DNA from 3 places in the Kitasatospora sp. Xyl93 genome. Region 1 is predicted to be linked to each of the others. Evidence: riboswitches for the same ligand, from Rfam matches in the RefSeq annotation. Region 1 holds a riboswitch; each other region holds the start of a gene.
What was found. Region 1 has a riboswitch for cobalamin ahead of ACZ5GH_RS22685 (ribonucleoside-diphosphate reductase subunit alpha). Riboswitches for the same ligand answer to the same signal wherever they lie in the genome.
Positions count from the first base shown of each region.

Region 2: another riboswitch for cobalamin. It lies ahead of ACZ5GH_RS26115 (cobalamin biosynthesis protein); the one in region 1 lies ahead of ACZ5GH_RS22685 (ribonucleoside-diphosphate reductase subunit alpha).
Region 3: another riboswitch for cobalamin. It lies ahead of nicT (Nickel transporter NicT); the one in region 1 lies ahead of ACZ5GH_RS22685 (ribonucleoside-diphosphate reductase subunit alpha).

Region 1 is NZ_AP029185.1:5,067,334-5,077,397, forward strand. It holds gene ACZ5GH_RS22670 (ferritin-like domain-containing protein) at 1-966, opposite strand, end outside; gene ACZ5GH_RS22675 (hypothetical protein) at 1,124-1,261, opposite strand; gene ACZ5GH_RS22680 (ribonucleotide-diphosphate reductase subunit beta) at 1,338-2,357, opposite strand; gene ACZ5GH_RS22685 (ribonucleoside-diphosphate reductase subunit alpha) at 2,357-4,768, opposite strand; cobalamin riboswitch at 4,961-5,086, opposite strand; gene ACZ5GH_RS22690 (hypothetical protein) at 5,488-6,432, shown strand; gene ACZ5GH_RS22695 (glycoside hydrolase family 26 protein) at 6,612-8,066, shown strand; gene ACZ5GH_RS22700 (hypothetical protein) at 8,234-8,968, shown strand; gene ACZ5GH_RS22705 (glycosyltransferase family 2 protein) at 9,048-10,064, shown strand, end outside.
Region 2 is NZ_AP029185.1:5,897,107-5,907,170, reverse strand. It holds gene ACZ5GH_RS26135 (phosphatidylserine decarboxylase) at 1-608, shown strand, start outside; gene ACZ5GH_RS26130 (CDP-alcohol phosphatidyltransferase family protein) at 595-1,473, shown strand; gene ACZ5GH_RS26125 (hypothetical protein) at 1,567-2,892, opposite strand; gene ACZ5GH_RS26120 (alpha/beta hydrolase family protein) at 3,557-4,678, opposite strand; cobalamin riboswitch at 5,000-5,132, shown strand; gene ACZ5GH_RS26115 (cobalamin biosynthesis protein) at 5,240-6,232, shown strand; gene ACZ5GH_RS26110 (cobyric acid synthase) at 6,229-7,743, shown strand; gene ACZ5GH_RS26105 (putative cobaltochelatase) at 7,740-9,848, shown strand; gene cobO (cob(I)yrinic acid a,c-diamide adenosyltransferase) at 9,855-10,064, shown strand, end outside.
Region 3 is NZ_AP029185.1:1,610,713-1,620,776, forward strand. It holds gene pyrR (bifunctional pyr operon transcriptional regulator/uracil phosphoribosyltransferase PyrR) at 1-147, opposite strand, end outside; gene bldD (transcriptional regulator BldD) at 478-981, shown strand; gene ACZ5GH_RS06680 (hypothetical protein) at 1,127-2,044, opposite strand; gene ACZ5GH_RS06685 (thioesterase family protein) at 2,191-3,018, opposite strand; gene nusB (transcription antitermination factor NusB) at 3,160-3,597, opposite strand; gene efp (elongation factor P) at 3,602-4,165, opposite strand; gene ACZ5GH_RS06700 (M24 family metallopeptidase) at 4,243-5,349, opposite strand; gene nicT (Nickel transporter NicT) at 5,526-6,644, opposite strand; cobalamin riboswitch at 6,676-6,888, opposite strand; gene ACZ5GH_RS06710 (ArsR/SmtB family transcription factor) at 6,970-7,353, shown strand; gene ACZ5GH_RS06715 (hypothetical protein) at 7,402-9,069, shown strand; gene ACZ5GH_RS06720 (AAA family ATPase) at 9,151-10,064, opposite strand, start outside.

The sequences.
Region 1 (10,064 bases):
CAGGTCGCCCATGTCGCTGATCGCGTCGAACAGCCGGTCCGGGGTTCCGCGCCAGGCGTCGTGGAGGGCCTTCAGCATGTCGGTGTAGGTGGCGTTGAACTCCTGCAGCACGGCGGCGGTGGCCGCGTCGGGTGCGTTGGCGGGGTCGTTCGCCCAGCCGCCGGCGGGGACGCGGGCGACCGGTGCGGTGGGCGGGAGCGGAACGTCGGGGCCGGTGAACTCGAACTTCCCGGTGGCGGGGTTCTTCACCAGCTTCTTGCCGACGGCGATCTCCTTGAAGGCGTAGTAGTGGGCGAGTTCGTCCGTGGGCCCGGGGAAGGGATTGGCCGGGGAAGCCGTGGTGCCCTCGCCCTGGGTCTGGATGATGTCGATCGCCTTCAGGACGTCGTCGATGGTGTTCATCGCGACGATGTCGTTGCCCGCGCCGTGGCCCGACCCGAGCGGGAAGGTCACCTGGTTCTGCCCGGTCAGCAGGTGCGCGAAGTTCGGGAAGACATCGGCGATGCGCTGGTAGAAGGCGCCGATCGTGTTGCCGTCCGCGGCGAAGGCCAGCGGGTTCTCGGGCTTCTCGATGTCGGAGAAGAGGGTGGCGGACTCGCGGGTCAGCCCGCTGAGGAAGACCTCCAGCCCCGGGTTGACGCCACCCGGCAGCTCGCCGGGGTACTTGGGGACGGTGAGCGGGTCGATGAGGGCCACGGTGCCGCCGATGCTGGTGAGCATGTTGCAGACCAGGCCGAAGTGCGACATCTCGTCGAAGACGATCTCGCGGATGGTGCGGCGGACGGGCTGGGTCTTGTCGGTGATCGACCAGAGCGCGGTGGCGTAGGGCGGGATGGTGGAGAGCTCCAGCATGATCGCCCGCTGGAGCGCGTCCTTGAGCTCCTGCTCGGTCCAGTCCTCCTCGGCGATGTTCATGAGCTGGACGATCGCGTCGCTCTCGTAGTCCAGGATGCCGGTCGTCGCCACGGTGTACCCCTTTCGTTCGGCTGTGCGCCGGACCGTAGCCGGGGCTCGGTCGTCCGCGGGCGTGGAATGCCGGTGCGGCCCGGGAGTTCATCCGGACGGGCGCGCGTGGACCTGCGGCCGCCCCGCCCGGCGTGAACGCCGGGCGGGGCGGGGGACTTCAGGGCCGGGAGGTGACGGTGATCGGGCGGGCGGTCCAGTCGGTCATGTCGCCGACGTGGAGGGTGACGCTCCAGCTGTCGTCGTTCTCGCCGGAGAGTGCCGCAGGACCTGAGTGGCACAAGTCGCCGACGGACATGACAGCGGTGCCCCGCACGGGCCGTTGGCCGTGCGGGGCACCGCTGTCGTTCGTTCTTCTCGTCCTAGAAGTCGTCCTAGAAGTCGTCGTCGAAGGCGACGGTGCCCTCGACGGCGACCTGGTACGCCGACACCCGGCGCTCGAAGAAGTTGGTCAGCTCCTGGACGTTCTGGAGCTCCATGAAGCCGAACGGGTTCGTCGACCCGTAGCGGATCGGCAGGCCGAGGCGCGCGAGGCGCTGGTCCGCCACCGCCTGCAGGTACTCCCGCATCGACGCGGTGTTCATGCCGGGCAGGCCGTCACCGCACAGGTCCTGGGCGAACTGGAGCTCGGCCTCGACGGCCTCCTCCAGCATCTCCGTCACCTGCTTGGCCATCTCGTCGTCGAAGAGGTCGGGCTCCTCCTCGCGGACGGTGTCGACGACCGACATCGCGAAGTCCATGTGCATGGACTCGTCGCGGAACACCCAGTTGGTGCCGGTGGCCAGGCCGTGCAGCAGGCCCCGGCTGCGGAACCAGTACACGTAGGCGAACGCGCCATAGAAGAACAGGCCTTCCACACACGCCGCGAAGCAGATCAGGTTGAGCAGGAACGCCCGCCTGTCCTCCTTCGTCTGCAGCGACTCGATGTGGTCGACCGCGTTCATGTACTTGAAGCAGAACTGGGCCTTCTGGCGGATGGAGGGGATGTTCTCCACCGCGGCGAAGGCCGCGTTGCGGTCCTCCGGGTCGGGCAGGTAGGTGTCGAGCAGCGTCAGGTAGAACTGGACGTGCACGGCCTCCTCGAACAGCTGGCGCGACAGGTACAGCCGCGCCTCCGGGGAGTTGATGTGCTTGTAGAGGCTCAGCACCACGTTGTTGGAGACGATCGAGTCACCGGTGGCGAAGAACGCGACCAGTCGCCCGATGAGGTGGCGCTCGCCCTCGCTGAGCTTCGCCAGGTCCGCGACGTCCGAGTGCAGGTCCACCTCCTCCACCGTCCAGGTGTTCTTGATGGCGTCCCGGTACCGGTCGTAGAACGACGGGTAGCGCATCGGACGCAGGGTCAGCTCGAAGCCGGGGTCGAGCAGCATCTTGCGGTCTTCGGACGGGGACATCACTGGCAGGCCTCGCAGGACTCGGGGTTCTCCAGGGAGCAGGCGATGGCGGCTTCCTGCTCCGGGGTGAGGGTCGGGCTGTTCACGGGCACGGGCGCCGGCGCGGCGGCGCGGGCGGTGCCGGACGCGGCCTGGGCGATCCGGGTGGCCGGGCGTGAACGCAGGTAGTAGGTGGTCTTCAGGCCGACCTTCCACGCGTAGGCGTACATCGAGCTGAGCTTGCCGATGGTCGGCGCCGCCATGAACAGGTTCAGGGACTGGCTCTGGTCCAGGTACGGCATGCGGGCCGCCGCCAGGTCGATCAGCGCGCGCTGCGGCAGCTCCCAGGCCGTCCGGTACAGCGAACGGACCTCGGCGGGCAGCCAGTTCAGCTCCTGCACCGAGCCGTTGGCGTCGCGCAGGGCGTCCCGGGTCTGCTGGTCCCAGACGCCCAGCTCCTTGAGCTCGCGCACCAGGTACGGGTTGACCTGGAGGAACTCGCCGCTCAGCGTCTCGCGCTTGAACAGGTTGGACACCTGCGGCTCGATGCACTCGTACACGCCGGCGATGGAGGCGATGGTCGCGGTCGGCGCGATGGCCAGCAGCAGCGAGTTGCGCAGGCCGGTCTCGGCGATCCGGGCGCGCAGCGCCGTCCAGCGGTCGGCCCACTGCGGGGCGGCGCTCGGGAAGTGGTCGATGTGCAGCTCGCCCCGGGCGGCGCGGGTCTCGCCGTACGCCTCGTGGCGGCCCAGCTGCTCGGCCAGGTCGGCGGAGCGCTCGTAGGCGGTGAGCATGATGCGCTCGGCGATCAGCGTGGACAGCTGCTTCGCCTCGGCGGAGTCGAAGTCGATCCGCAGCTTGAAGAAGACGTCCTGGAGGCCCATCACGCCCAGGCCGACCGGCCGCCAGCGGGAGTTGGACGTCCCGGCCTCGGTGGTCGGGTAGAAGTTGATGTCCACCACGCGGTCGAGGAAGGTGACGGCGGTGCGCACGGTGGCGTCCAGCCGCTCCCAGTCCATGGCGCCGAGCAGGTCGGCGGCCGAGGCGCCGGAGGCCACGTGGGCGCCCAGGTTGACCGAGCCCAGGTTGCAGACGGCGGTCTCGGAGTCGTCCGTGACCTCCAGGATCTCGGTGCACAGGTTGGAGGAGTGCACCGTGCGGCCCGGCAGCGCGGTCTGGTTGGCGGCGCGGTTGGAGGCGTCCTTGAAGGTCATCCAGCCGTTGCCGGTCTGCGCCAGGGTGCGCATCATGCGGGCGTACAGGGTCTGCGCCGGGATGGTGCGCACGGCCTTGCCGGCCAGCTCGGCCTTGCGGTACGCCTCGTCGAAGTCGGCGCCCCACAGGTCGACCAGCTCGGGCACGTCGGCCGGCGAGAACAGCGACCAGTCCTCGTTGGCGTTGACCCGGCGCATGAACTCGTCCGGGATCCAGTGCGCCAGGTTGAGGTTGTGGGTGCGGCGGGCCTCTTCGCCGGTGTTGTCGCGGAGCTCCAGGAACTCCTCGATGTCGGCGTGCCAGGTCTCCAGGTAGACGCAGGCCGCGCCCTTGCGGCGGCCGCCCTGGTTGACGGCGGCGACCGAGGAGTCGAGGGTGCGCAGGAACGGCACGATGCCGTTGGACTTGCCGTTGGTGCCGCGGATCAGGCTGCCGCGCGAGCGGATGCGCGAGTAGGACAGGCCGATGCCGCCGGCGTGCTTGGAGAGGCGGGCGATCTGCGCGTAGCGGTTGTAGATCGAGTCCAGGTTGTCCAGCGGCGAGTCGAGCAGGTAGCAGCTCGACATCTGCGGGTGCCGGGTGCCGGAGTTGAAGAGCGTCGGCGAGGAGGTCAGGTACTCCAGGCGGCTCATCAGGCCGTACAGCTCGGCCACCTCGCGCACCGACTGCTCGCTGTCGCCGACCGCCAGGCCGCAGGCGACGCGGAGCAGGAAGTGCTGCGGGGTCTCGATCACCTTGCGGGTGATCGGGTGGCGCAGCAGGTAGCGGGACTGCACGGTGCGCAGGCCGAAGTATTCGAAGCGGTCGTCGCCCGCGGTGTCGACCAGCGCGTCCAGGGCGGCGGCGTGCTTGGCGACGAAGGCCGCGGTGGTGTCGCCGATCAGGCCCTCGGCGTGGCCGACGGCGATCGAGGCGGAGAAGGACGTCGAGCCCTGGCTGTTCGCCTCGTCGACGATCTCCAGGGCGAGCAGGCGGGCGGCCAGCTTCGAGTACTGGGGGTCCTCGGCGATCATCGACGCGGCGGCGTCCACGGCCAGCCCGCGGAGTTCGGCGAAGTCCGAGCCGGCGTGGCGGCCGCGCAGCGCGGCGGCGGCGACGTGGCCGGGGTCGACCTCGGTGAGGTCGGTGCTGCGGTCGGTGAGCAGCCGCAGCAGGGCGCCGCCGGGGTCGGAGACCGTCGGGTCGGTGAAGGCGGTACCGGAGCCCTGGGCGGGCAGGGTGGCTGAGGCAGCGGTGGTCAAGGCGCTCTCTCCTGGCGGCGATCGGCGGCGGTGATCGGGGGCCACCGGGCCGATCGGGGCAGGGGAGCACGGCACGAACGCAGACGGCGTCGCGCGACGGTGACTCCCCGGCCCGCCCGCGAGGCCCGGAGGGGTACTGCTCGTGCCGGCGCGGCCTCTGCGGGAGGGCCGTGGCGCACGCCGTCGGCAGGTACTCGGACTCGCGGGCACGGCTGCTGGAGCCGCCCGCACACCGCTGCGGGGCAGTCCCGGATTCGCACCGGGTTCCCCTGCATCGACAGCAGGAGTGAGCATACATGTAGTGGTGTCTCCCTGAAGCGGCCCCAGATGTAGTGCGGCGCCGCGTGTCTGGGCGATAACCGGTCGTGCCGGAACCATGGCGGACGATGGCCCTCGGCGACTCCGGAAGCCGGGCCGGGGCGTCCTGGTTTCGATACGGAATGGCCACCGGGAGGACCGGTGGTCATGCGGATGCCCTACGATCTGGGCGCATGAGCGACGGAACTGGCGTACCTGGGCAGGGGCCGCAGGGAACGCCTCCCGCCGGGCCGGGGGGCGCACAGAGTCAGCAGCCGGTGGTACCTGGTCCGGTACCGCCGCCGAGTGGAGGTTTCGGGCCGCCGCCCGCCTCGTACGGGCCGGTCGTGCCGTCGGCGCAGCCGGTCGCACAGCCCATCCCTCCGGTGCCGCATCCGGTGGCGCCTGCGCCGCAGCCGGCCCCGCCGGTCGGTCAGCCGCAGCCCCAGCCGCACCCGGTCGGTCAGCCGCACCCGGTCGCGCAGCCGCAGCCGAACCCCCAGCCGCAGTGGCACCTGCAGCAGCAGCCCCAGCAGCCCGTCCCGCCGCAGCGGGTCGAGCCGGACTGGGACGCGCTGGCGGACCGCAACGAGGCCGACGGCAAGCGCCGTCGCCGGATGAGGGTCATCGGCGTGGTGGCCGCGGTCGCCGTGGTCGGCGGCCTGGCCGCCGGCGGCGTGCTGCTGTTCAAGGGCAAGAAGGACAACGGCCCCACGACGGCCACCACCACCCCGCCGACGGCCAACCCGAGCGCCTCCGGCACGCCCGGCCAGCCGGACGACCCGTCGAAGCCGATCTGGGAGGTCGCCACCGACCCGGCGCCGCAGGACGCGGGAGCGCTCTTCTCCTCGCTCCAGGTGACGATCAACGGTGCCACCTGGAACCGGACCGTGGTGGCTCTGGACTCGCCCTGCTGGGACGGGAACTCCACGACCGGCGGGCTGGGCAAGGTGCTCGGCGACCAGGGGTGCCAGCAGGTGCTCCGGGCGACGTACGTGTCCGGTGAGAGCGCGGTCACCGTCGGGGTGGCGGTCTTCGACCACAAGATCCAGGCCGAGACCGCGACGAAGAACTTCGCCGGTCAGCTCAAGGGCGCGCCCGCGGCCGGATCGCCGGCGTTCTGCGCCGCCGCCGGCTGCACGGGCACCCACAACAGCCTGGGCCGGTACGCGTACTTCACCGTCGAGGGATCGGCGAAGGGCGGCAACGCCCCGGACGCCACGGCGACCGCGGCGGCCTCCGGGTTCGCCGAGCACGTGAAGGGGCAGCTGCTCAAGCGTGCCAAGGCCGCGTCCTCGGCCGCGCCCGGTGTTCAGGGGACCCCGCCGGCTCCGGCGGGCTGACCTGCCGGGACGCCGCCGCCGGTGACCCCGGCGGGTCGGCCCGCCGGGACACTCCGGCCCCGGTGGACCGTTCGCGGGGGCCGGGGGAGTGTGGCAGGCTCTCGGGACAGTCATTTCGCATGCGTGTTCCGGTTGCGTCCGTGGGGGGCGGCGCCGGCGAGCAACCGGAGGAGCGGTCCGTGGCCCTGCCCAGAGCCCTGCGCGGCAAGCCCGCCGTCCTGGCCGCGGCCGGGGCCCTCGTCGCCGCGGGAGCGGTCTTCCTGCTCGACCACGACGGCAGGGCCGACGGCGAACAGCCCCCGAGGGTCCCGGTGTCGGTCGGCCTTCCCGGACGCACCCTGCCGCCGGAGGTCGGCCGGGACCTGCTCGCCCGGGACCCGCAGGCCTCGCCGAACGCCCGCGCGGTCCAGCAGTTCCTCGCCGACCTGGAGGCCCAGGCCCGTACCGGGCAGAGCGGCGGCACGGTGATCGGCCAGCACGTCGAGGCGCACAACGAGCGCAACAACCCCGAGTACGGGGACTACCGGGGCACCAAGCAGGTCGGCTACTACTACAAGAAGGCCGCCGACATCACCGGCAAGCTGCCCGGCTTCGTGGAGACCGACCTCGGCCCCGGCTACGGCCAGAACGGCTGGGGCGTCGGCAACCCGCGCTCCTACTCGGCCGGCCGCTGGCCCACCTGCCGGGCCGGCTGGCAGTACACCGACGACGCCGTCGACCTGCTGTCCGCCGTCTGGAGCGGCCACCCGCGCGCCGAGGACGGCGGCTACGGCGCGGCGGGCGTGCAGCAGAACTGCGACGGCAGCAGCACCGAACTGCCCGACAACGGCGGCGGCCCGGCCGGGATCGTCGGCATGTCCTTCCACCAGCCGTACCCCGGCTCGGAGGTCAAGTCCTTCGACCGGGTGCTCTGTTCGAACTCGCCGGCGGCCAAGGACCCCGACTGGTTCGGGCGGGTCGTGGACGCGGCGCACGACACCCCCGAGTACCGCGCGCTGATCACCGACCTCTCCTACCTGGCCGACCACCTGGAGTACCTGGCCGCCCACGACGTGCCGGTGCTGCTGCGCCCGTACCACGAGATGAACGTGCTGGACTGCTCCCGCCGGTTCTGGTGGGCGGGCCAGAAGCCGGCCGAGTACCAGGCGCTGTGGAAGATCACCTACCGGTACCTGGTGGAGACCCGGGGGCTGCACAACCTGCTGTTCGTCTGGACGCCGGTGTCCTGGGACGGCGCCCCGGGCGTGGACCCCTGGGACTACTACCCGGGCGCCCGGTTCGTCGACGTGGTCGGGGTGGACGACTACAGCGGCAGCCCGGCGCACCCGATCGGCACCGGCGAGGTGTGGACCAAGCGGTACTACGACGGGCTGTCCGCCTACGGCAAGCCGCGGATGCTGGCCGAGTCCTTCGCCGTCCCGGTCAACTCCCGCCAGCCGGAGACCCTGCGGCGCACGCCCTGGACGATCTGGACGGTCTGGGGGCAGTCGCTCACCGCGAACAACCTGCTGCCGGACCAGCCGCGCAACTCGGCCGCGGACGTCACCGCGACGTACCGCAGTCCGCTGGCGCTCACCGGCGGCTCCGGCACCTTCGGCGCGAACGTCGACTGGAGTGGTCTGCACGTGCGTTGAGCCGCCCGCACCGTCGGCCCGGTGGTCGGCGGTGTGAGGTGGGCCGCACCGCGCGCTCCGCCGAACGGGTGGAATTCCGGCTCCGTTGCGGCGTGTGGCATCCTGTGGCGGCGAAGCCGAGGGCGGGCGAACGGCCGGGACGGGCCCAAAGGGGCGGGGGATACGGGATGACAGGGACGGGTCCGATGCGCGTGGCCGGCGGCGTGGCCGTCGGCTGGGGCGCGGTGCTGCTCGGCTGGGCCGGGTACAACTGCTTCGGCCAGGTCGGCGTCGCCACGTACCTCAAGGGCGTCTTCTACTACGGCGGCTCCTCGGTGAACGCCGAGACCGGCAGCCTCAACTACGGCCTGCTGTACCTGGTTGCGGGCATCCTGCTGCTGCGCGGGCGCAACTGGGCGCTCGGGGTGGCGGCCGGTGTCGCGCTGGTCGAGGGGTACAACCGGGTGCGCAGCCTGGTCGGGGCGCTGCTGGACGCGCCGCAGCGGGAGTGGTTCACCGGTACCACCGAGGGCTGGCTCAAGCTCGCGACCTTCGGGATCGGGGTGGTGGTCACCGCGGTGCTGATCGCGCTGCTGGGCCGTTCGGTCTGGCGGGAGCAGCCGGGCGGCGCAGCGGCCCAGGCGCCGCCGCCGTTCCAGTCCCAGCCCGCCGCCTGGGGGCAGCCGCAGCCTCAGCCGTACCCGCAGCCCGGCTGGCCGCAGCCCTTGCCCGGACAGCACCAGCCCGGCTGGGGCCAGCCGCCGGCGCCGCTGCCGTACCCGCAGCACCAGCAGCAGCCCGCCCAGCCGTGGCCCGGCGTCCAGCCGCAGCCCGGCGCGCCGGCCCCCGGTCCGGTGACTCCGGGCCAGGTGCCGACCGGCCCGGTCGCGCCGCCGCCCGCGGACCGTCCGCCGCAGGGCTGACCCACCGGGCTGACCGATCACGAACGACCCCTGCCCCGCCCGGGGCCGAGCCGACACCAGACGAGGAACCACTTTCGCCATGTCATCGACAACCGCCGAGCGGACGGTGCTGACCACGTCCCGCGAGGCCGCCCGGCTCGCCGAGCGACAGATGTCGTGGAAGCCCCGGGTGGCGCCGTTCTACATATCCTTCGTGATCATCTTCGCGTTCTCGGTGTGGGCGTACGTGCCCAACCCCACGCCGCTAGGCTGGGCGATCACCATCCTGTGGGGCATGCCGGTGTTCGGCGTGCTGATCGGCTTCCAGGGTGTGCTGATGGTCCGCCGCCGGCTGCGCCAGGTCAGCCGGATGACGCCGGCCGCACCCGTCGAGGACGACTTCCTGATCGTGCTGGTGCCGACCATCGGCCGCCACGACACCTACCCGGCGCTGGAGCGCTCGGTGCTCTCGTACGTCGAGCACCTGCCGCCGTACTTCCCGTGGATGCGGGTGGACATCCTCACCGAGGAGGGCTGCGCCGCCGCGGAGAAGATCGACGAGCTGGCCGAGCGCCACCCGCTGATCCGGGTGGTGACCGTGCCGAAGGCGTACGAGACGCCCAACGGCACCAAGTTCAAGGCCCGCGCCAACCACTACTCGCACGAGCTGCGGATCGAGGAGGGCGAGGCCGAGGACGACGTCTGGGTGCTGCACATGGACGACGACACCGGCGTCGGCCCGGACACCGCCGCCGCCGTCGCCCAGTTCGTCAACCGGCAGCGCCGGGCCGGGGACGACGCCAAGCACATGGCGCAGGGCATCCTGACGTACCCGCGCGAGAACGCCGTCTCCACCTTCACCTGGCTCGCCGACGCGATCCGCCCGGCCGACGACATCGCCCGCTTCCGCGCGATGACCGGCACCGGCACCCCGATCGCGGGCGTGCACGGCGAGCTGCTGATCGTGCGCTCGTCGGTGGAGGCCACCATCGGCTGGGACTTCGGACCGAAGACCATCGTCGAGGACGCCCAGATGGCGCTCAACTTCTGCCAGCGCTACCCCGGCCGCAGCGACTGGTTCAACGGCCGCTGCTACGGCGCCTCGCCGGCCGGCGTC
Region 2 (10,064 bases), 830 kb from region 1:
CCATCGCGCGCGGAGCCACCCCCTGGTTCGTCCCCACCCTCGCCACGGCCGCCGTGACCACCGCCCTCACCCGGCGCAGCGGCAAGTGGGCCCTGGCGGCGGTTCCCGCCTGCGCGCTCGGCGCCGGCATGCTGTGGTTCTTCCGCGACCCCGAGCGTGAGATCGGCACGGGCAGAGTGATCTCCCCCGCCGACGGCGTGGTGCAGAGCATCGACGCCTGGCCGGACGGCCGCACCCGGGTCGCGATCTTCATGAGCCCGCTGAACGTCCACGTCAACCGCGCGCCCCTGCCGGGCACGGTGACGTCGGTCGAGCACGTCGCGGGCGGCTTCGTCCCCGCGTTCAACAAGGACAGCGACCAGAACGAGCGGGTCGTCTGGCACTTCGACACCGAACTCGGCGACATCGAGATGGTCCAGATCGCGGGGGCCGTGGCCCGCCGCATCGTGCCGTACGTCGACGCCGGAACCAAGGTCGAGCAGGGCGACCGGATCGGTCTGATCCGGTTCGGCTCCCGGGTCGACACCTACCTGCCGGCCGGCGTCGAGGTCGGCGTCGAGGTCGGCCAGAAGACCACAGCCGGGGTGACGCGCCTTGACCGTGACTGAACCTGAGACAATCGTCGGCCTGGACGACGAGGAGACGGCCCTGCGCCGCCGCCGCTGGGCGCGCGACCGCGAGCTGCGCGCCCCGCGCTCTCCCCAACACCTGTCCACCGCCGACTTCCTGACCCTGGGGAACGCCGTCTGCGGCTTCCTGGCGATCTACTCGATCACCACCGGGGTCCTGGTCCCGCACATCACCAACCCGGACGCGGCGCCGGACCGGCACAGCGCCGCCACGGCGGTCACGCTGCTGCTGATCGGCTCGATGTGCGACCTCTTCGACGGCCTGGTGGCGCGCAAGCTGCGCTCCTCCGCCCTCGGAGCGGAACTGGACAACCTGGCGGACCTGATCAGCTTCGGCATCGCGCCGGCCTACTTCGTCGCGGTCTGGGGCATGGTCTCCCAGGGCTCCAACAGCAAGCTGTCCGCGCTCATCGCCATCACGGTGCTGCTCGCGGTGGTCCTGCGGCTGGCCCGCTTCTCGGCCGTCAAGATGCGGCCGGGGGTGTTCCAGGGCATGCCCTGCCCGATGGGCGCGATGACGGTGATCGCCATCGTGCTGCTCGACCCGCCGTTCCTGCCCGGTCTGCTCGCCATCTTCGGCGCCGCGTACCTGATGGTCAGCCGGATCGAGTACCCCAAGCCGCAGGGGCTGCTGGCCACCGCCACGCTCTGCTGGATCGTGGTCTCCATCGGCTGCCTGGCCGCCTGGGCCACCGGTCTGCCCGGTGGCGACAGGCTGATGCACGTCGGCGCGTTCGCCCAGATCACGCTCGCCGCGATGGCGCCGCTGCTGGTCATCCGCCGGAAGGTGGGCCAGAAGGTCGGCGACGTCCGCGCCCGGCGGGCGGAGTCGCGGATCGGCTGATCCCCGAAGCCGTCGCACGGCGAAGGGCCCGGAACCTGGTGGTTCCGGGCCCTTTCCCGTGCGTCGTCGCGGTCGGGCGCCGCGGCCGCGGGCTCAGGCGCCGCCGGTGTGCACGCTGAACGCCGAGCGGCGGGCCGCCCGGGCCACGGCCGGGTCCGGGTGCACGCCGGAGACCGCCGTCAGCACCGAGGCCGCCCGCGGGTGGCCGGACTGCCGGGCCCGGGCGAACAGCCGGACCGGGTCGCCCGCCGAGGCGCCCTCGACGTGGCCCACCAGCAGCTCGGTCTCGCCGTGGTCGAGCACCGCGGCCGCGGTGTCCACCCAGAGCCAGGCCGCGTCCTCCGCGCCCAGCACGTCCGCCGGGGAGACCCCCTCGTCCGCGCGCTCCGCCAGCCAGAGCAGCGCGTAGGGGCGCAGCACCGGCTCGTCCACGGCGGCGCGCACCGCCTGCTCGGCCGGACCGCCGGCCACCCGCAGCGCCTCGAAGGCCAGCCCGCGCACCAGCGCGTCGTCGCCCTGGGCGGCGTCCAGCAGCTCGCCCACCGCCCGGTCCGCGGGCCGGGCCGCGACCCAGGCCCGGAACTCGGCGCGGGCCGGGCCCGGCGAGTAGTCCGCACAGGCGTTCAGCAGCTCGAAGGCGCTCTGCTCGATGTGCCCGGCCGCGGTCTGCGCGACCGTGCAGATCTCCTCCAGCTTCGCCCGCACCGCCCAGTGGCCGAGCGGAGACAGCTCCGCGGCGTCGTTCCTGCGCTCCAGGGCGCCGACGGCCGCCAGGCCGTCCAGCATCCAGTCCAGGACGGCGGCCACGTCGGAGGGCGCGGCCGGGGTGTCGATCTGCGGCGCGCGGCAGGTGCCCCGGACGGCAGAGACCGCCGAGGCCGCGTGCGGCACCGGCGACAGGCCCGGCCCGCCGAGGCCCGCACCGACCCGGCGCTCGTCCAGGCCGCGGCGCAGCAGCTCCAGCAGCTCGCTCTCGGCGACCGGGCCGTCCACCAGGTGGAGGAAGGAGAGCAGCTGCGGGGCCTGGTCCACGGCCTGCCCGGCCAGGACGGCGAACACGCCGCGCAGCGCGGCGGGCGGCACCGGGGCGAGCAGGGTCCAGGCGTCGAACAGCGCCGACCAGCCGCGCACCACGGCCTCGTCGTCGTGCTCCCAGGCGTGCAGGCGCCAGCCGGGGCCGGCTCCGCCGTCGCGGGGCTCCACCAGGCCCACCAGCAGCGCCCGCCCCCAGGCCTTGGTGGCCGCGCCGACCGTCATGGCCAGCGCCCGGCCCGCCGCGCGGGCGTCCTCCGGGAGCAGCTCGCCGCGCTTGTCGACCTCGGCCAGCTCGCCGGCCCAGCGGGCGACCCGGACGGCGTCCACCAGCATCCGGCGGGCCAGCGGCGCCAGCTCGGCGGGTGCCGGGAAGCCCTCCGGCACGGGAACCCTGCCGCGCCCGGGAGCCGGAGCGGGCCCTCGTCGCCGGGGTACTCCGTTACGGGGGACACCCGCCCCGCCCGGCCTGCCACCGGCGGGCCGTTGGGCCGTTCCGGGGAGACGGGTCACCGTCGCACCGGTACCGATCGTCGGCGGGAGCGGGGCATCACGGTCGCGCGGGTTCCGAGACGTCACGTCGAGCAGTCTTCCCCTTGCACCGGCCTTCTGTCACATCCGGTTGTCCGTACGACCGGGCGACCGGTGGCGGCACCTCCGCAAGATCGGGCAACAACGGCATACCGCCTGGCCGGAAACGTGTGACCTGGCCATGCCACTCGTCACCCCCCGGTTGCCGGGAATGCTCGCCCGGTCACCCTGCGTACGGGTGGGGGGTAACGAGCCGGGGCCCATTGTTGCCCCCGACCGCGGGGTGGTTTTCGCGCGGGGGATCCGCGCCGCCCCGGCCCGGCGGGGCTGTCCAGCCCGATTCCGGACGGATGGCGGGCGGGGCGGGGGAAGCGCACCGCACGAGAAGTCGGCCGGGCCGACTTCTCGTGCACGCCGGGCGGAACGGGAGAAAGCGCCATTCGCGGACCGGGGGGAAGCGCGGCGGGAAACCGTCGTGACCCGGCCGAAAACGCGGCGCGCGCGAGGGGGGGCTCCCGGGCTACAGCAGCGGCGTGAGCCAGCGGCGGAGGAGTTCCGTGTAGCGGTCCGGGGCGGTGTTCCAGAGGGTGGCGTGGTCGGCGCCGGGGAAGGGCTGGAGGCTGACCACGTCGCGGCGGGCCGCGGCCAGCTTCTCGACGGTGCCGAAGGGGGCGATCCGATCCTCCGGGCTGTGCAGGACGAGGGTGGGCACCCGCAGGTCGGTGCCCTCGGCGAGACGGGCGGAGTCCGCGAGGTCGACGCCGGTGCGGCCCTCGGCGGCGAGGGCGCCAAGCTCTGCGGCGACGCCCCGGAAACCGGCCCGGGCGGCGTCCCGGCGGGCGGAGGCCGGGAGGTCGAGCACGGGAGAGTCGAGGATCAGGCCCCGGACGGCGTGCGACCAGACGGAGCGGGCCGCGGTCTGCAGGACCATGGTCGCGCCGAGGGACCAGCCGTACAGGACCACCTTGCCCGCGCCGCTGTCGAGCGCCAGCCGTACCGCCGACTCGACGTCGCGCCACTCGGTCTCGCCGAAGTGGCTGAGCCCGTCCGGGGAGTCGGGGGCGCCCCGGTCGCCGCGGTAGGTGACGGCGAGGGCGGGCAGGCCGAGCCGGTCGAGCACGGGGAACACCGGGAGGGTCTGCTGGCGGTCGGCCCCGGGGCCGTGCACCAGGATCACCCAGGTGCCGCGCTTGCCGTGGAGCCGCCAGGCGGGCAGCGCGCCGAGCTCGCCGTCGGCGGCGGTGTCGGCGAAGGCCAGGCCGAGCGCCTCGGAGGGGTCGCCGAGGTGGACCCGGGGGGTGAAGCGGACCTCGGTCCCGGGGGCGAGGGTGCCCCGGTCGGCGCGGACCAGCCGGCGGGTGACGCCCCGTTCGTCGCCGTGCAGGACCTCCTCGACCACCGCGTGCCCGCCGTCCGCCCACTCGACCGCCCAGCGGCCGGGGCGCAGGCTCGCGGGGCCGCGGGTGAAGGTGACCCGGCCGGGGGCGAGGCCGCGGACCACCACCGGCGCCGACTCCTGGACGGCGGGCGCCGGACGGACCATCCGCTCGGAGGCCCGACGGCCGATCACCAGCACGGCGGCCCCGGCCGCGGTGGCCCCGACCGCGGCGGCCGCCACGACGGCGGCGGTTCCCCAACGCATATCGCTCCCCGCTCTGTTGCTCTCGGACCGGACGGTGTTCGAGCACCAGTTCACCTGCGCCCCGCCCGGACGGCCACCCGGACGGCCACCCCGATGGGCCGTCCGGGTCGCCCGGGCGGCGGGCGGGCGGCGGGCGGGCGGGCCCGAGGAGGGGACGGTCGGGAGGGCGACCGCCCGGGCCGGTGCCGCTGCCGGCGCCTGCCGGTGCCGGGCGATCCCACGGGGTGCCAGCGGGCCGGCGTGTGACCAACCCCTCCGTGACCTCGGTTGACTCCCGGTTCGGGCCCGTGATGGGATCCTGGGGCCAAACGGAGGCATGGAGAGGAAGCCGGTGGAAGTCCGGCGCGGTCCCGCCACTGTCACCGGGGAGCACGCTCGGAACATCGCCACGGCGGGCCGTCGACGGCCGCTGGAAGGCTCCGGGAGTGCGTTCGACCCGGAAGCCAGGAGACTCTCGCCCCCGTCACGTCGATCCAGGGCGCGGACCCTGAGTGAGGACACGCACGCGATGCAGGCTGCCCCGCCCGGCCGGACTCCGAGCTGCCTTCCGCCGTGCGGCCGATGACCCCGCCCACCGCCTCCCCCGCTCCGCGCCCGCTGACCCGCGCCGCCGCGTTCGCGCTCGGCGCCGCCGCGGGCTACGCCGCCGACACCCGCTTCGCCGACCCCCGCCGGGGCCACCCGGTGGCCGTCTTCGGCAGCGCCGCGATCCGGCTGGAGCGCAGGGTGTGGCGCGACGGCCGCGCCGCCGGGGCCGGGTACACGGCGCTGTGCGTGGGCGCGGTCGCGGCGGGCGCGCTCGCCCTGGACCGTACGGTGGGCCGGCGCCCGCTGGGCCGGGCCGCGCTGGCGGCGGCCGCGACCTGGACCGTGCTCGGCGGCACCTCGCTGACCCGGGAGGCGCGCACCATCGGCCGCTCGCTCGCCGCGGGCGACCTCGCGGCCGCCCGGGAGCGGCTGCCGCACCTGTGCGGGCGGGACCCGAGCGCGCTGGACGGGCAGCAGATCGCCCGGGCCGTGGTCGAGTCGGTGGCCGAGAACACCGCCGACGCCGTGGTGAACGCGCTGGCCTGGGGCACCCTGGCCGGCACCCCCGGACTGCTGGCCTTCCGCGCCGTGAACACCCTGGACGCCATGGTGGGCCACCGCTCGCCGCGCTACGCCCGGTTCGGCTGGGCCTCGGCCCGGCTGGACGACCTGGCGGGCTGGCCCGGCGCCCGGCTGACGGCACTGTTGACGGTGGCCGCCGCGCCCGAACCCCGGACCGCCTGGCGGATCTGGCGGCGCGACGGCTCCGCGCACCCGAGCCCGAACGCGGGCCAGGCCGAGGCGGCGTTCGCCGGCGCGGTGGGCGTGCGGCTGGGCGGGACGCTGCGGTACGGCGAGCAGGTGGAGGACCGGCCGGTGCTGGGCGCGGAGCTGCGCCCGGTCACGGTGGACGACATCGAACGGGCCTGCGCGCTCTCCCGGCGGGTGGGCGCACTGGCGCTGGGTACGACGGTCGCGGGGCACGTCCTGCTGCGGACGCTGATGAAGAAGAGGGGGCGGGCATGACGAACGCGCTGCTGGTCGCGGGGACGACCTCGGACGCGGGCAAGAGCGTGGTGACGGCCGGGATCTGCCGTTGGCTCGCCCGCCAGGGCGTGCGGGTCGCGCCGTTCAAGGCGCAGAACATGTCGCTCAACTCCTTCGTCACCGCCGACGGCGCCGAGATCGGCCGCGCCCAGGCGATGCAGGCGCAGGCCGCCCGGGTGGAGCCGGAGGCGGCGATGAACCCGGTGCTGCTCAAGCCCGGCGCGGACGGCCGCAGCCAGGTGGTGCTGCTCGGCCGGCCGGTGGCCGAGGTGGGCGCGCTGGACTACCGCGAGCGCAAGCCCGTCCTGCTGGAGCGCGCCCTGGAGTGCCTGGCCGACCTGCGCAGCCGCTACGACGTGGTGGTCTGCGAGGGCGCGGGCTCGCCGGCCGAGATCAACCTGCGCGACCGCGACATCGCCAACATGGGCCTGGCCACGGCCGCCGCCCTGCCGGTGGTGGTGGTCGGGGACATCGACCGCGGCGGGGTCTTCGCCGCGATGTACGGGACGCTGGCACTGCTGTCGGCGGAGGACCAGCGGCACGTGGCGGGCTGGTTCGTCAACAAGTTCCGCGGCGACTCGCGGCTGCTGGCGCCCGGGCTGGAGATGCTGCACGAGCTGACCGGACGTCCGGTGCTGGGCACCCTGCCGATGCTGCCCGGGCTCTGGCTGGACGCCGAGGACTCGCTGGACCTGTCCACCGTGGTCGACCGGACGGACGGGCCCGGACCGCTCGGCGCGGACGTGCTGCGGGTGGCCGTGGTGCGCTTCCCCCGGCTGTCCAACTTCACCGACCTGGACGCGCTCGCGCAGGAGCCGGGCGTGCTGGTCCGCTGGGCGACCAGGCCGGAGGAGCTGGCCGACGCCGACCTGGTGGTGCTGCCCGGCACCCGGGCCACCGTCGCGGACCTCGCCTGGCTGCGCGAGCGCGGCCTGGAGCCGGCCCTGAAGGCACGGGCGGCGGCCGGACTGCCGGTCCTCGGGGTCTGCGGCGGCTACCAGATGCTGGCGCACTCCATCGTGGACGAGGTCGAGTCGAAGGCGGGCGCCGTCGACGGGCTCGGCCTGCTGCCGACCCGGGTGCGGTTCGGCGCCGAGAAGGTGCTGGCGCGGCCGGTCGGCGAGGCGTACGGGCAGCGGGTCGAGGGCTACGAGATCCACCACGGGGTGGTGGCGGTCGAGGGCGGCACCCCGTTCCTGGACGGCTGCCGGGTGGGCGCGGTCCGGGGCACGACCTGGCACGGCGCGCTGGAGAACGACGGGTTCCGCCGTGAACTCCTGCGCGAGGTCGCCGAGTCGTCCGGCCGGGCGTTCGTCCCGGCGCCGGACACCTCCTTCGCCGCGGCGCGCGAGGCCCGGCTGGACCGGCTGGGCGACCTGATCGAGGAACACGCGGACACCGACGCGCTGTGGAAGCTGATCGAGGGCGGGGTGCCGGCGGCCGGATCGCTGCCGTTCCTGCCGCCCGGGGCCCCTGGGAGTGACGCATGACCGACGTCCGCTATCCGTTCACCGCGATCGTCGGCATGGCCGACCTGCGGCTCGGGCTACTGCTGAACGCGGTCTCCCCGGCCGTGGGCGGCGTGCTGGTGCGCGGCGAGAAGGGCACCGCGAAGTCGACCATGGTGCGCGCGCTGGCCGGCCTGCTGCCGTCCATCGCCACCGTGGACGGCTGCCGCTTCGCCTGCGACCCGGGCGCGCCCGACCCGCAGTGCCCGGACGGGCCGCACGTCTCCCCGTCCGCCTCCGAACGGCCCTCCCAGCTGGTCGAGTTGCCGGTCGGCGTGGCCGAGGACCGGATCGTCGGCTCGCTCGACCTGGAGCGGGCGCTGGCCGAGGGCGTCAAGGCCTACGAGCCCGGACTGCTCGCCAGGGCCCACCGCGGCGTGCTCTACATCGACGAGGTGAACCTGCTCCAGGACCACGTGGTGGACCTGCTGCTGGACGCCGCCGCGATGGGCCGCTCCTACGTCGAGCGCGAGGGCGTGTCGGTGCGGCACGCGGCCCGCTTCCTGCTGGTCGGCACCATGAACCCGGAGGAGGGCGAGCTGCGGCCGCAGCTGCTCGACCGGTTCGGCCTGACCGTCGAGATCGCCGCCACCCGGGACCCGGCCGAGCGCGCCGAGGTGGTCCGCCGACGGCTCGCGTACGACACCGACCCGGCCGGCTTCGCCGCGCGGTTCGCCGAGGAGGAGCGGGCGCTCGCCGAACGCATCACCGCGGCGCGGGAGTTGCTGCCCCAGGTCGAGCTGGCCGACGTGGCGCTGCGTCAGATCACGGCCGTCTGCGCCGCGTTCGAGGTGGACGGGCTGCGCGCGGACATCGTGATGGCCCGCACCGCCGTCGCGCTGGCCGCCTGGGACGGGCGCACCGAGGTGCTGGAGGAGGACGTCCGCAAGGCCGCCCGGCTGGCGCTGCCGCACCGGCGCCGCCGCAATCCCTTCGACGCGCCCGGGCTGGACGAGGAGCAGCTGGACCGGACGCTGGAGGAGCACGCGCAGCAGGACGACCCGGAGCCCGAGGGTGACGGGCCCGGTCCCGACGGCGGTCCGGAGGACGGCGGTCCGGACGGGGACGGTCCCGACGGCGGTGGCCCCGACGGCGGTGGCGCCCCCGAGCCGTCCGGCCCCGAAGGCGGTCTCGACGGCCGCGAGGGCCCGGACGGCCCGGAGGCCGCCGAGGAGCCCGCGCAGCCGCCCGTACCGGCCCAACAGCCCTCCCCCGCGCGGGAGTCGGCGCCGGTCGCGGCCGGGGACCCGTACCGGACCCGGCTGTTCACCGTCAAGGGCACCGGGCACGGCGCCCAGGGCCGCCGCTCCCCCGCCGAGACCACCGGCGGGCACACCATCCGCGCCCGCCGCCCGCAGGGCGTGCTCGGCCGGCTGCACCTGACCGCCACCCTCCAGGCCGCCGCGCCCCACCAGGCGGCGCGCGGGCGCACCGGGCGGGCCCTGGTCCTGAAGAAGGACGACTTCCGCGAACAGGTGCGCCAGGGACGGGAGTCCAACCTGGTGCTGTTCGTGGTGGACGCCTCCGGCTCGATGGCCGCCCGGCAGCGGATGACCGCCGTCAAGGGCGCGGTGCTGTCGCTGCTGATGGACGCCTACCAGCGCCGCGACAAGATCGGCATGATCACCTTCCGGGGCGCCGGCGCCGAGCTGGCGCTGCCGCCCACCTCCTCGGTGGAGGTCGGCGCGGCCCGGCTGGAGTCGCTGCCCACCGGCGGGCGGACCCCGCTGGCCGCCGGCCTGCTGCGCGCGCACGAGGTGCTCCGGGTGGAGCGGCTGCGCGACCCGAGCCGGCGCCCGCTGCTGGTCGTGGTGACCGACGGCCGGGCCACCGGCGGGCAGGACGCGCTCGCCCGGTCGCGCCGCGCGGCCGCGCTGTTCGCGGCGCAGGGCACCGCGAGCGTGGTGCTGGACTGCGAGTCCGGCCCGGTCCGCCTGGGCCTGGCCCGTACCCTGGCCGGGCTGCTCGGCGGCACCGCCGTCAGCCTGGACGAGCTGCGCGCCGAGGGCGTGGCCTCGCTCGTCCGCGAGAACCGCACCGGGAACCGTGGTGCCACTTCGACTGCTTCGATGCGAAAGGCGGCCTGAGCCGACATGCCCAAGGGTGTCCCCGAGAGCGTCCCCGAAGACGGCCTGACGACCCGCCAGCGCCGTACGCTGCCGATCACCGCCGTGCACACCGGCCCCGGCAAGGGCAAGTCCACGGCCGCGTTCGGCATGGCGCTGCGGGCCTGGAACCAGGGCTGGTCGGTCGGGGTGTTCCAGTTCGTGAAGTCCGCCAAGTGGAAGGTCGGCGAGGAGAAC
Region 3 (10,064 bases), 3.5 Mb from region 1:
GGTGTGGATGCCGAGCAGCACGACGTCCTCGGCGCCCTTGGCGCGTTCGACGATCTCGTGCGCTATCCGGGTGACGACCCGGGCGATGTCCGTGCCGTCCAGCACCTGGTGCGGCGGCCGGGGCGTCGGTTCATGGTGTGTGGTCATGCCGAAGCGGACCTCCTTCCCCGCCTCACGGGACGGGTCTTAAAGGATGTCTGGGACAGCCCCCGCCGACCGGGCGCGGGCTTCGGGTCATCCTACCAGCGCGCGGGACGGCAAACAGACGTCCATCATTCCGCTTCCGGGGGTTAACACTCCGGACGCGCCGACGATGCGGGCCATTCGCACGACTGCCCCATTCGGCTTGACGCAACTACTTTACTCTACGTAACCTCACAGTGAGTTACGAGACGGACGTCGGACCCACCGGTAACGGCGTCGGCAATCGCCCGTGACCCACCACTGAACGCGAAGCAATCTCGTCCGGGGAGATCAATGTCCAGCGACTACGCGAAGCAACTCGGAGGCAAGCTCCGAGCGATCCGCACTCAGCAGGGTCTCTCCCTGCACGGTGTCGAGGAGAAGTCCCAGGGCCGCTGGAAGGCAGTCGTCGTCGGCTCGTACGAGCGTGGTGACCGTGCGGTCACCGTGCAGCGTCTGGCCGAGCTGGCGGAGTTCTACGGCGTCCCGGTGCAGGAGCTGCTGCCCGGCGGCACGCCGGGCGGTGCGGCCGAGCCGCCGCCGCGCCTGGTCCTCGACCTGGAGAGACTGACCCAGGTCCCTTCCGAGAAGGCCGGCCCGCTGCAGCGCTACGCGGCGACCATCCAGAGCCAGCGCGGCGACTACAACGGGAAGGTGCTGTCGATCCGTCAGGACGACCTGCGCACCCTGGCCGTCATCTACGACCAGTCGCCGTCGATCCTCACCGAGCAGCTGATCTCCTGGGGCGTGCTGAACCCCGACGCGCGCCGTGCGGTGCGCGAGGAGGACGCGGGCTGAGGCTCACCGCACCGGCTCCCGCCAGCGGATCCAGGCACGGTCCAGCACTCGTTCCGGTAGTGCCGACAAGCAGAAACGTCACGGCGCGGCTCCCTCGTCCGGGGGGCCGCGCCGCGGTGTCCGGCGGCAATTCCGGGCGGCGGCCTCAGCAGACCGTGCCCAGGCTGTAGCCGGGCTGCGCCGCCACGCCGTCCAGCCGGACCGGCCGGTCCGCCGGCGCCCAGTCCTGCCCGCCGCTCGACCAGGCCCAGGAGGCCTGCAGGTACTCCCCGCAGGACGCCGCCGAGCCCTGCGAGCCGTGCAGCACCGCGACCCCCGGCAGCTCCAGGGCCAGCCCGGTGCAGAGCACCGCGCAGACCAGCTCCAGGTCCTCGTCGTTGATCCGGACCACGCCGTCCTCCCACTGGAGCACCCGCGCCGCGGCGGTCAGCGCCCCGCCGGGCGCGTCCACCCGCAGGCGCAGCTCGTACACGCCGGCGCCCGCGCCGACCAGCATCCGCCGGAAGACCTCGCCCCCGCGCTGGTAGGCGGCGCGCACCCAGGCGGTGTGCTCCTCGTCGGGCGCGCCCGCGCCCCCGTACAGGCCCCCGTCGAGCAGCAGGTCGGCGTGGCAGAGCGTCAGCCCGTTCTCCCGGGCGCGCACCAGGCGGGGCACGAAGTCCCCGGCCAGCTCCTCGCCCTGGTAGGCGAGCAGCTGGGTCTGCAGCGCCGGGTTGGCCAGGTAGCGGTCACGCGCGGCGGGCTCGGCCGGGTCCAGCCCGTGCAGCACGCAGAACTCCTCGAAGTCCTGCGGGTGGAACATCCGGGCCCGGACGCTGTCGAACCGCTCCAGTGCCTCGGCCAGCAGGTCGGCGGTGTCGGCCAGGTAGCGCTCGTGGTCGGGGGCGTCGCAGACTCCCCAGGCGCGGGCCCGGGCGAAGTCCGCGGCGTTGGTGAGCACCCCGATGACGAACGCCTGCTCGGCGCCCTCCGCCCGCCGCGGCCGGTGCGACGCCCGCACCACGGGCCGCGAGCCGCCGGCGGTGCAGTCGGAGTTACGGCGGGCGCGACCCTTTTGACTCATCGATGGCTCCTGGCTTCGGCGTCGGCGGTGAGGGTGACGGTCAAGCGGCGGGCTCGCCGCTTGACCGTCTTCATCCCCATCCGCGCGCGCCGCACACGTACGGCGTGTCACAGGAATGTAACCACCGGTAATGCGGAGCCCGGGGGTCAGGCCTGCCGGGGCGCCCGGGCCAGCTGACGGGACTGCGCGACCAGGCGGCCGGACTCGTCCCAGACCTCCGCGTCCTCCTCGAAGTAGCCGCCGGCCAGGTTGCGCGTCGCGTGGGTGACCCGCAGCCAGCCGGGCACCGGCCTGGCGCGCAGGTGCACGGTCAGCTCGACGGTGGGGGCCCAGCCCGGCAGGCCGAGGTCGAAGGTGACCGGCGGCAGCGCGTCGGCGACCAGCAGGAGCAGCAGCGGGTCGGGCTCGCGGCCGTCGGCGAGCCGGAACCAGCCCTGGATCCGCCCGTTGCCGGAGGGCTGCCCGAGCGCCCAGCCGATGGTGGCCGGGTCCAGCCGGAGGTCGAACCGCTCCAGCAGGGCGGCCTGGGCGATCAGCTCCTTGGGCGCGTGTTCGACGCCGACGCACTGGTCCGGCGGCGGCAGCTGCGGCGGCCGCGCGCTGGTGCGCACCTCGCCGTCGGCGGCGGCGAGGTCGCCGTGGCTGGCCACCACGCGCAGCCGCTCGACGCCGTCCTGGCTGAGCGAGGCGGTGCCGGTGGACAGGCCGCGGCCGGTGCGCAGCACCTCGGTGCGGACGGTGGCCGGGCCGGGGGTGGAGGCGGACAGGTAGTAACCACTGATCGACACCGGGTCCGGGTGGGTGCCGTGCTCCAGCGACAGCGCGTGTCCGGCCACGGCGAGCAGCAGTCCGCCGTTCACCCCGCCGCCGATCTGCCAGCCGGCGCCGAGCTCGGCCTCGTAGCGGCCGGCCTCCTCGGGGTGCCTGGTCAGGGCGATGCCCTGGTCGAACTCGCTGCGGATCGCCGTGGTCATGTGGGGGGACCTGCCCTTCGCGCGTGCTTCCGGACGTCAAGTTACTGACGAGTAGGAACCACCCTACGCCGCCCGGGTGAAACGCGGAACGGCCGCCGGACACCTGTTCGGGTCCGGCGGCCGTCCGGGAGGTCGATCCGCCTACCGGCGGATGCCCGGCTTCAGCTCCAGGAAGCGGGCGAGCATGCCGTTGACGAAGGCCGGGGAGTCGTCCGTGGAGAACTCCTTGGCGATCTCGACGGCCTCGTCCAGGACGACGGCGTCCGGGACGCCGTCCTCCCAGATCAGCTCGTACGCGCCGAGCCGCAGGACGTTGCGGTCCACGATCGGCATCCGGTCGAGCGTCCAGCCCACGGCGTACTGCTCGATCAGGTCGTCGATGCGACGCGCGTGCTGGACGTACCCCTCGATGAGCTCCATGGTGTACTCACCGACCTGCGGGGTGCCCTCGTCGGGCTTGGGCTCGCGGGCGCGGGCCACCCAGTCGGCGAGGACCTGCTGCGGGTCGACCCCGCGGTGGTCGGCCTCGAAGAGGATCTGGAAGGCCCGGGTTCGGGCCTTGCTGCGTGCGGCCGACACGGACTTACTTCACCCGGCCGAGGTAGCTGCCGTCGCGGGTGTCGACCTTGACCTTCTCACCGGTGGTGACGAAGAGCGGCACGGCGATCTCGGCACCGGTCTCCAGGGTGGCCGGCTTGGAGCCGCCGGTGGAGCGGTCGCCCTGGACGCCCGGCTCGGTGTGGGCGATGGTCAGCTCGACCGCGGCCGGGAGCTCGATGTACAGGACGGCGCCCTCGTTGGTGGCGACCAGGGCCTCGAAGCCCTCCAGCAGGTACTTGGCGGCGTCGCCGACGACCGACGGCTCGACGGTCAGCTGGTCGTAGGTGTCCATGTCCATGAACACGAAGTTCTCGCCGTCCTTGTACGAGAACTGCATGCCGCGCTTGTCGACGTTCGCGGTCTCGACCTTGGTGCCCGCGTTGAAGGTCTTGTCGACGACCTTGCCGGTCAGGACCTCCTTGAGCTTGGTACGCACGAAGGCCGGGCCCTTGCCGGGCTTGACGTGCTGGAACTCGACGACGGACCAGAGCTTGCCGCCCTCCAGCTTGAGGACCATGCCGTTCTTGAGATCGTTCGTGGAAGCCACGGGCGCACTAACTCCTGTATAGCTGTCAAGGAACCAAGGGTTTGCGTCCTGCCGCCCGCGGCCCCCGGGGGCCGCGGTCACAGGGCGAGGAGCTCCTTGGTGGTGATGGTGAGCAGCTCGGGCCCGCCCTCCTCGAGGGGGCGCACGACGAGCGTGTCCTCGATCCGGACGCCGCCCTTGCCCGGGAGGTGGACTCCTGGGCCGACGGTGACCGGCACGCGGCTGTCCAGTTTACCCATGTCCGCCGGGCCGAGGCGCGGCGCCTCCCGCATCTCCAGCCCGATGCCGTGGCCCACCGGGTGCGGAGAGGCCTCGGCGTGGCCGGCCGCCTCCAGGACCTGCCGGGCCGCCCGGTCGGGTACGCACTGCTCCACGCCCGGTCCGAGTGCCTCCCGCCCGGCCCGCTGGGCCCGGAAGACCAGCCGGTGCAGCTCCACCTGCCAGGGCGCCGGCGCGGCGCCGATCACGAAGGTGCGGGCGGTGGAGACGCCGTAGCCGCGGTACTGGGCGCCCATCACCACGGTCAGGAAGTCGCCCTCCTCCACCCGGCGGTCGGTCGGCTGGTGGGCGGCCTGGCCGGAGTGGCTGCCGGTGCCGACCGAGACCGGGAAGGCCGCCCGGTCGGCGCCGTGGTCGATCATCCGGCGCTCCAGCTCCATCGCCAGGTGCCGCTCGGTGCGGCCGACCAGGATCGACTCCAGCAGCTCGCCCAGCGCCTGGTCGGCGATCTCCGCGGCGATCCGCAGGTCCGCGATCTCGCGCTCGTCCTTGACCACCCGCAGCCGCTCGACCGTCTGGCCGAGGTCCACCAGCCGGGCCCCCTCGGTCAGGCCGGCCACCGCCCGGTGCCGGGTGACGGTCAGGTCGTGCTCCTCCACGGCCAGGCCCGACACCCCGGACCGCGCGGCGGCGGTCGCGGCGGCCAGCGCCGTGTCCGAGCCGGCCGCCACCGGCAGCCTGGTGACGTCCGGAGCGATCAGGTGCTCCCCGGAGTCGTCCGGCGGCAGATCGTCCGGCAGCGCGAGCAGGGCGCGCTCCCTGGTCAGCAGCAGGCTCGCCCCGCAGGGCGCGCAGCCCGTCAGGTACCGCACGTTCGCCGCGCGGGTGATCAGCGCCGCATCGGCCCCGGCCGCACTGCAGTGCTCCCTCACCCGCTCCCGCCGCCCCGCGTACGCATCCGCCATGCGTCGAGCCTACGAACCCCCGGCCCGAAGCGCCCGCCGAGCACCCCCGGCAGAACCCCCGGTGCTCCTTGCGCGCCCCCCGCGCGACCGCGCCCTCACCTCCGGGCGCGCGCCGTGCGCCCCGCCCCCGCCCGGGGCCGTGCCGCGGCCCCGGGGACGACCCGCGGGACGGGCGCTCAGGCCTCCTGGCCCGGCGTCCAGCGCTGCTCGACCCGGGCGAGCTTCCAGTACCCGATCGCGATCGCCCAGACCAGCACGAACAGCCCGGCGATGCCGTAGCCGACGTTGTCCAGCGAGATGTCCGCGATGAACCCGGAGACCGGGTCGGTCAGGTCGAGCTTCTCGTGCAGCACCCCGACCAGCTCGATGGTGCCGATGACGAAGGCGACCGCGATCGACAGACCGGTGATGGTCAGGTTGTAGTACACCTTCCGGACCGGGTTGGCGAAGGCCCACTGGTACGCGAAGTTCATGAACGTCCCGTCCAGGGTGTCGAACAGGCTCATCCCGGCCGCGAACAGCAGCGGCAGGCAGACGATCGCGTACCAGGGCAGCCCGGAGGCCGCGCCCGAGCCGGCCATCACCATCAGGGTGACCTCGGTCGCGGTGTCGAAGCCCAGGCCCAGCACCATGCCCACCGGGAACATCTGCCCCGGTCGGGTGATCGACCGGGTCGCCCGGTTCAGCACCCGGGCCATGAAGCCGCGCGAGTCGAGGTGCGCCTCAAGCTCCCGCTCGTCGAACTGCCCGGCCCGCATCGCCCGGAACACCTTGAGGATGCCGAGCAGTGCCGCCAGGTTGAGCGCGCCGATCAGGTAGAGGAAGACGCCCGAGGTGGTCGTCCCGATCATGCCGAGCCACTTGTGGGTGGTCGACTCGTCGTCCATCAGCGTGTTCGCCAGCTGCGCGCCGCCCGCCACCAGGGCGGCCATCACGACCACCATCGAGGAGTGCCCGAGGGCGAACCAGAACCCCACCGAGACCGGCCGCTTGCCGTCCGCCATCAGCTTGCGGGTGGTGTTGTCGATCACCGCGATGTGGTCGGCGTCGAAGGCGTGCCGCATGCCGAGGGTGTACGCGGTGATACCCAGGCCCACCCCGAAGGCCTGGGTACCGACCGCGTACCGCTCGGGTGCGACCAGGAAGACGAGCGTCCCGAAGGCCACCACGTGCATGGCCAGGATCACCCCCATCAACCCGGCCGTACGGATGGTGTCCTCGCGCCGCCACCGGAAGCTCGGCAGCGCGGAGGGGGCCGTCTTCGCCCCGGTGGCGACGGTTTCGGGCAGGGTCATCTGCGGATCACGCTCCAGCACCTCGTGGAAAACCTCGTGAGATGCCGTGGCCGGTCTCCTGGCTGACGGGACGCCCGTACCCGCCTTCCCAGGCGCGCGGGGCGCCCAGTGGCTTCATGGGTACGGACGACGTTCCTCCGTGGGCGGAGGAACGACCCGATCACAGTGGCGAGGGCCGCTCCGGGCTGGGATCCCTGAGGATCCGTCACCGGTCTTCCCGAGCACCACGGCGGGGAACACCGTAGGGGCCGGGCCCCACGGGTGCAAGGCTGCGCACCTGCGCAGGTGTCCAGGATCACAGGGCGCCGCCTGCAAGAATGTCCGCATGCATCTCGTACCGGCCGACCGCGCGGGCCACCGCACCATCGACGGGCACCGGGTCTGCGAGGCCATCGCCGCGATCGGCGAGCCCGCGCACGTCCGGTCCTGGGCCGAGCGGTTCTCGCTGCTCGCCGACCCCGGGCGGCTCGCCCTGCTGCTCGCCCTCCACCGGGCCGGCCCGCTCGCCGTCACCGACCTCGCGGTCGCCACCGGCATGCGCGACCCCGCCGTCTCCCAGGCCCTGCGGCTGCTCCGCACGGCCGGCGTGGTGACCGGCGACCGGGACGGACGGGTGGTGCGCTACCGGCTCGTGGACGAGGCCATGCGCCCCCTCCTCGACGAGTGCACCGCCGCCGAGCACCACGAGCCCACCGCGGCCGCCGGCTGACACCCGCAAACCCCGGCCGGGACCGGGCCCGACCAGTACGATCATGGTGTGCCGTCCCATCCCCACGTCTGGCCCGCCGACCGCTGGAACACCCGACCAGTCAGGGCCCGCGTGCTGGCGGTCGCCCGCACCCTCACCTCGGCCACCCGGGTCCTGGACGTCCTCACCCTGCTGAGCCCGGACGGCATCGAGCGGTACTTCACCGTCAACCCCGGCTCCGCCTTCGCCGACCGCGCCCTGGACGAGTACCTGCACGGCCTGCCCGGCTTCACCGTGCTGGACTGGGAGGACGCCGTCCGCCGCCGCTTCGACCTGGCCGTCGCCTGCGCCGTCCACTCCTCCATGCACCGCCTGGACGCCCGCCTCGTCGTCCTCCCGCACGGCGCCGGCTACAACCGCCTGGTCACCGAGTCGACCGGCGACACGGTCACCGCCGCCGGCCTGTCCCGCAACGAACTCACCCACCGCGGACGGGTGTTCGTGGACGTCCTCGGCCTCTCCCACCCCGAGCAGCTGGACCGGCTGCGGGACTCCTGCCCCGAGGCGCTGGACGTCGCCCGGGTCGTCGGCGACCCGTGCTTCGACCGGATGCTCGGCAGCCGGCGCTCCCGCGACGGCTACCGCGCCGCGCTCGGCGCCACCTGCGGCCGACGGCTCGTCGTCGTCAGCTCCACCTGGAGCGAGCACTCGTTATTCGGCCGCCGCCCCGACCTCCCCCAGCGGCTGGTCCGCCGGCTCCCCGCCGACGAGTACACGGTGGCCGTCGTCCTGCACCCCAACGTCTGGAGCCGCCACGACCCCGAGGCGCTGCTCGACGGCGCCCGCCGGATGGGCCTGCGCCTGATCCCGCCCCACCAGGGCTGGCAGGCCGCGCTCGTCGCCGCCGACTGCGTGATCGGCGACCACGGCTCGGTCACCGTCTACGGCGCCGCCCTGGAGCGCCCCACCGTGCTCGTCGCCACCGGCGCCGCCGAACTCGACCCGCGCTCCCCCGGCTACGCCTTCGGCCAGGCCGCGCCCGTCCTCGACCCGGACGGGGACCTCGCCGCCCAGCTCGAACTGGCCCTGGCCCAGGACCCGGCCGGCCTGAGCGGCGTCACCGGCCGCTCACTCGCCCACCGCGGCGAGTCCGCCCGGCTGCTGCGCCCGCTGCTCTACTCCTTCCTGGACGGACTGGACGAACCCGGGGACGAGCCGGCCCTGCCGCCCTACCCCAGGCCGCTCCCCGCGACCACCGAGGGGCCCACCGCGTACGACGTCGAGGGCAGCAGCGACGGCACCGAGGTCAGCCTCCGGCGCTACCCCTTCGCCCCGGACGGCCACCCCCCGCGCGGCTTCCACGCCCTCACCGACGAGCACCCGGGCGACGCCCTGCGCTACACCGCCGAGGTCCTCGCCCGCACCGAGGCCCACGCCGAACGCCCGGCCACCCGCTGGCTCGCCGACACCGCCGCCGAACTCCCCGGCCTGGCCGTCGCGGTGGCCGCCCTCGGCCCGGCCCGCCACCTGCTGCGGCTGCGCACCGGCCTGCTGCTGGAGGCCCGCGCCGAACCGGACTGGGACCGCCCCGACCCCGGCATCGACCCGCTGCTGCTCGGCTCCGCCGTCGCCACCTGGCTCGCCGACGGCGGCGAGCCGGCCGGCCTCGCCGAGCACGGGCTCACCGTCCGCACCGGCGAGCACCGCGCCCGGGTGTCGTTCCGTACCAGGTCGTAGCCGTACCGGTCCCTCGGCCCGTCCCGGGTCCTGGCCGTACCGATCCCTCGGTCCGTACCGCGTCCTGGCCGTACCGGGGTCCTACTCCGACAGCTCCCGCAGCCGCGCCCGGCTGCGCTCGGCCAGCTCCGCGTCGTCCAGCTCCTCGGCGAGGGAGACGATCAGGGTGTGCGCCTGCGCCTCCTTGGCGTACTGGCTGCGCTCCCTGGCCTGCCGGGCGCAGTCGTCCGCGTGGGCGACGGCGAGGTCCAGCTGTCCGAGGGCCCGGTGCGCCCTGGCGCGGACCAGCGGCAGCTTCATCAGCATGTCGTCGTCCCCGGTCCGCCCGGCGTGAGCCGTGGCCTCGGCCAGCAGGGCCAGCGCCTGCTCCGGACGGCCGTCGGCGATCAGCGCCTGCGCCAGGTTGTAGCTCTGGACGATCTCGCCGTGGTCGTCGCCCCGGTTCTCCGCCAGGGCCAGGGTGAACCGCTGCACCGCGTCGGCCGGGCGCCCGTCGGCCAGGCAGAGCAGCCCGTCCGTCTCGTAGAGCACCCCCACCACCTGGCGCTCGGTCACCAGCGGCACCTGCTCGGTGGCGAGCGCCAACTGCTCGGCGGCGAGCCGGTACTCGCCGCGGTCGACGTGGGCGCGGGCGAGCTGGTTGCGCATCCGCACCACGGCCGCCGGCCGGTTGTCCCACTGGGCCGACTCGACGCCGAGCCGGTGGGTGGCGATCCAGTCCTGGTACAGCTTGCGGCCGTGGTAGAGCGGCCAGAGCGACTCGCAGAGCCGCCACACCTCGCCGTGCCAGCCCTGCTCGGCCGCCTCCGCCACCACCGCGCGGAAGTTGGCGCGTTCGGCGTACAGCCACTCCAGGGCCGCGGCCCCGGAGGCGAAGCGGGGCAGCTCGTCACCGCTCGGGTCCTGGAGGCGCAGGCGATTCCCGGCCATCGCGCGGTCGGCGGCCGACGCCCGGCCCCGGTAGTACGCCACGACCCCGGCGAGGAGGGGCCCGC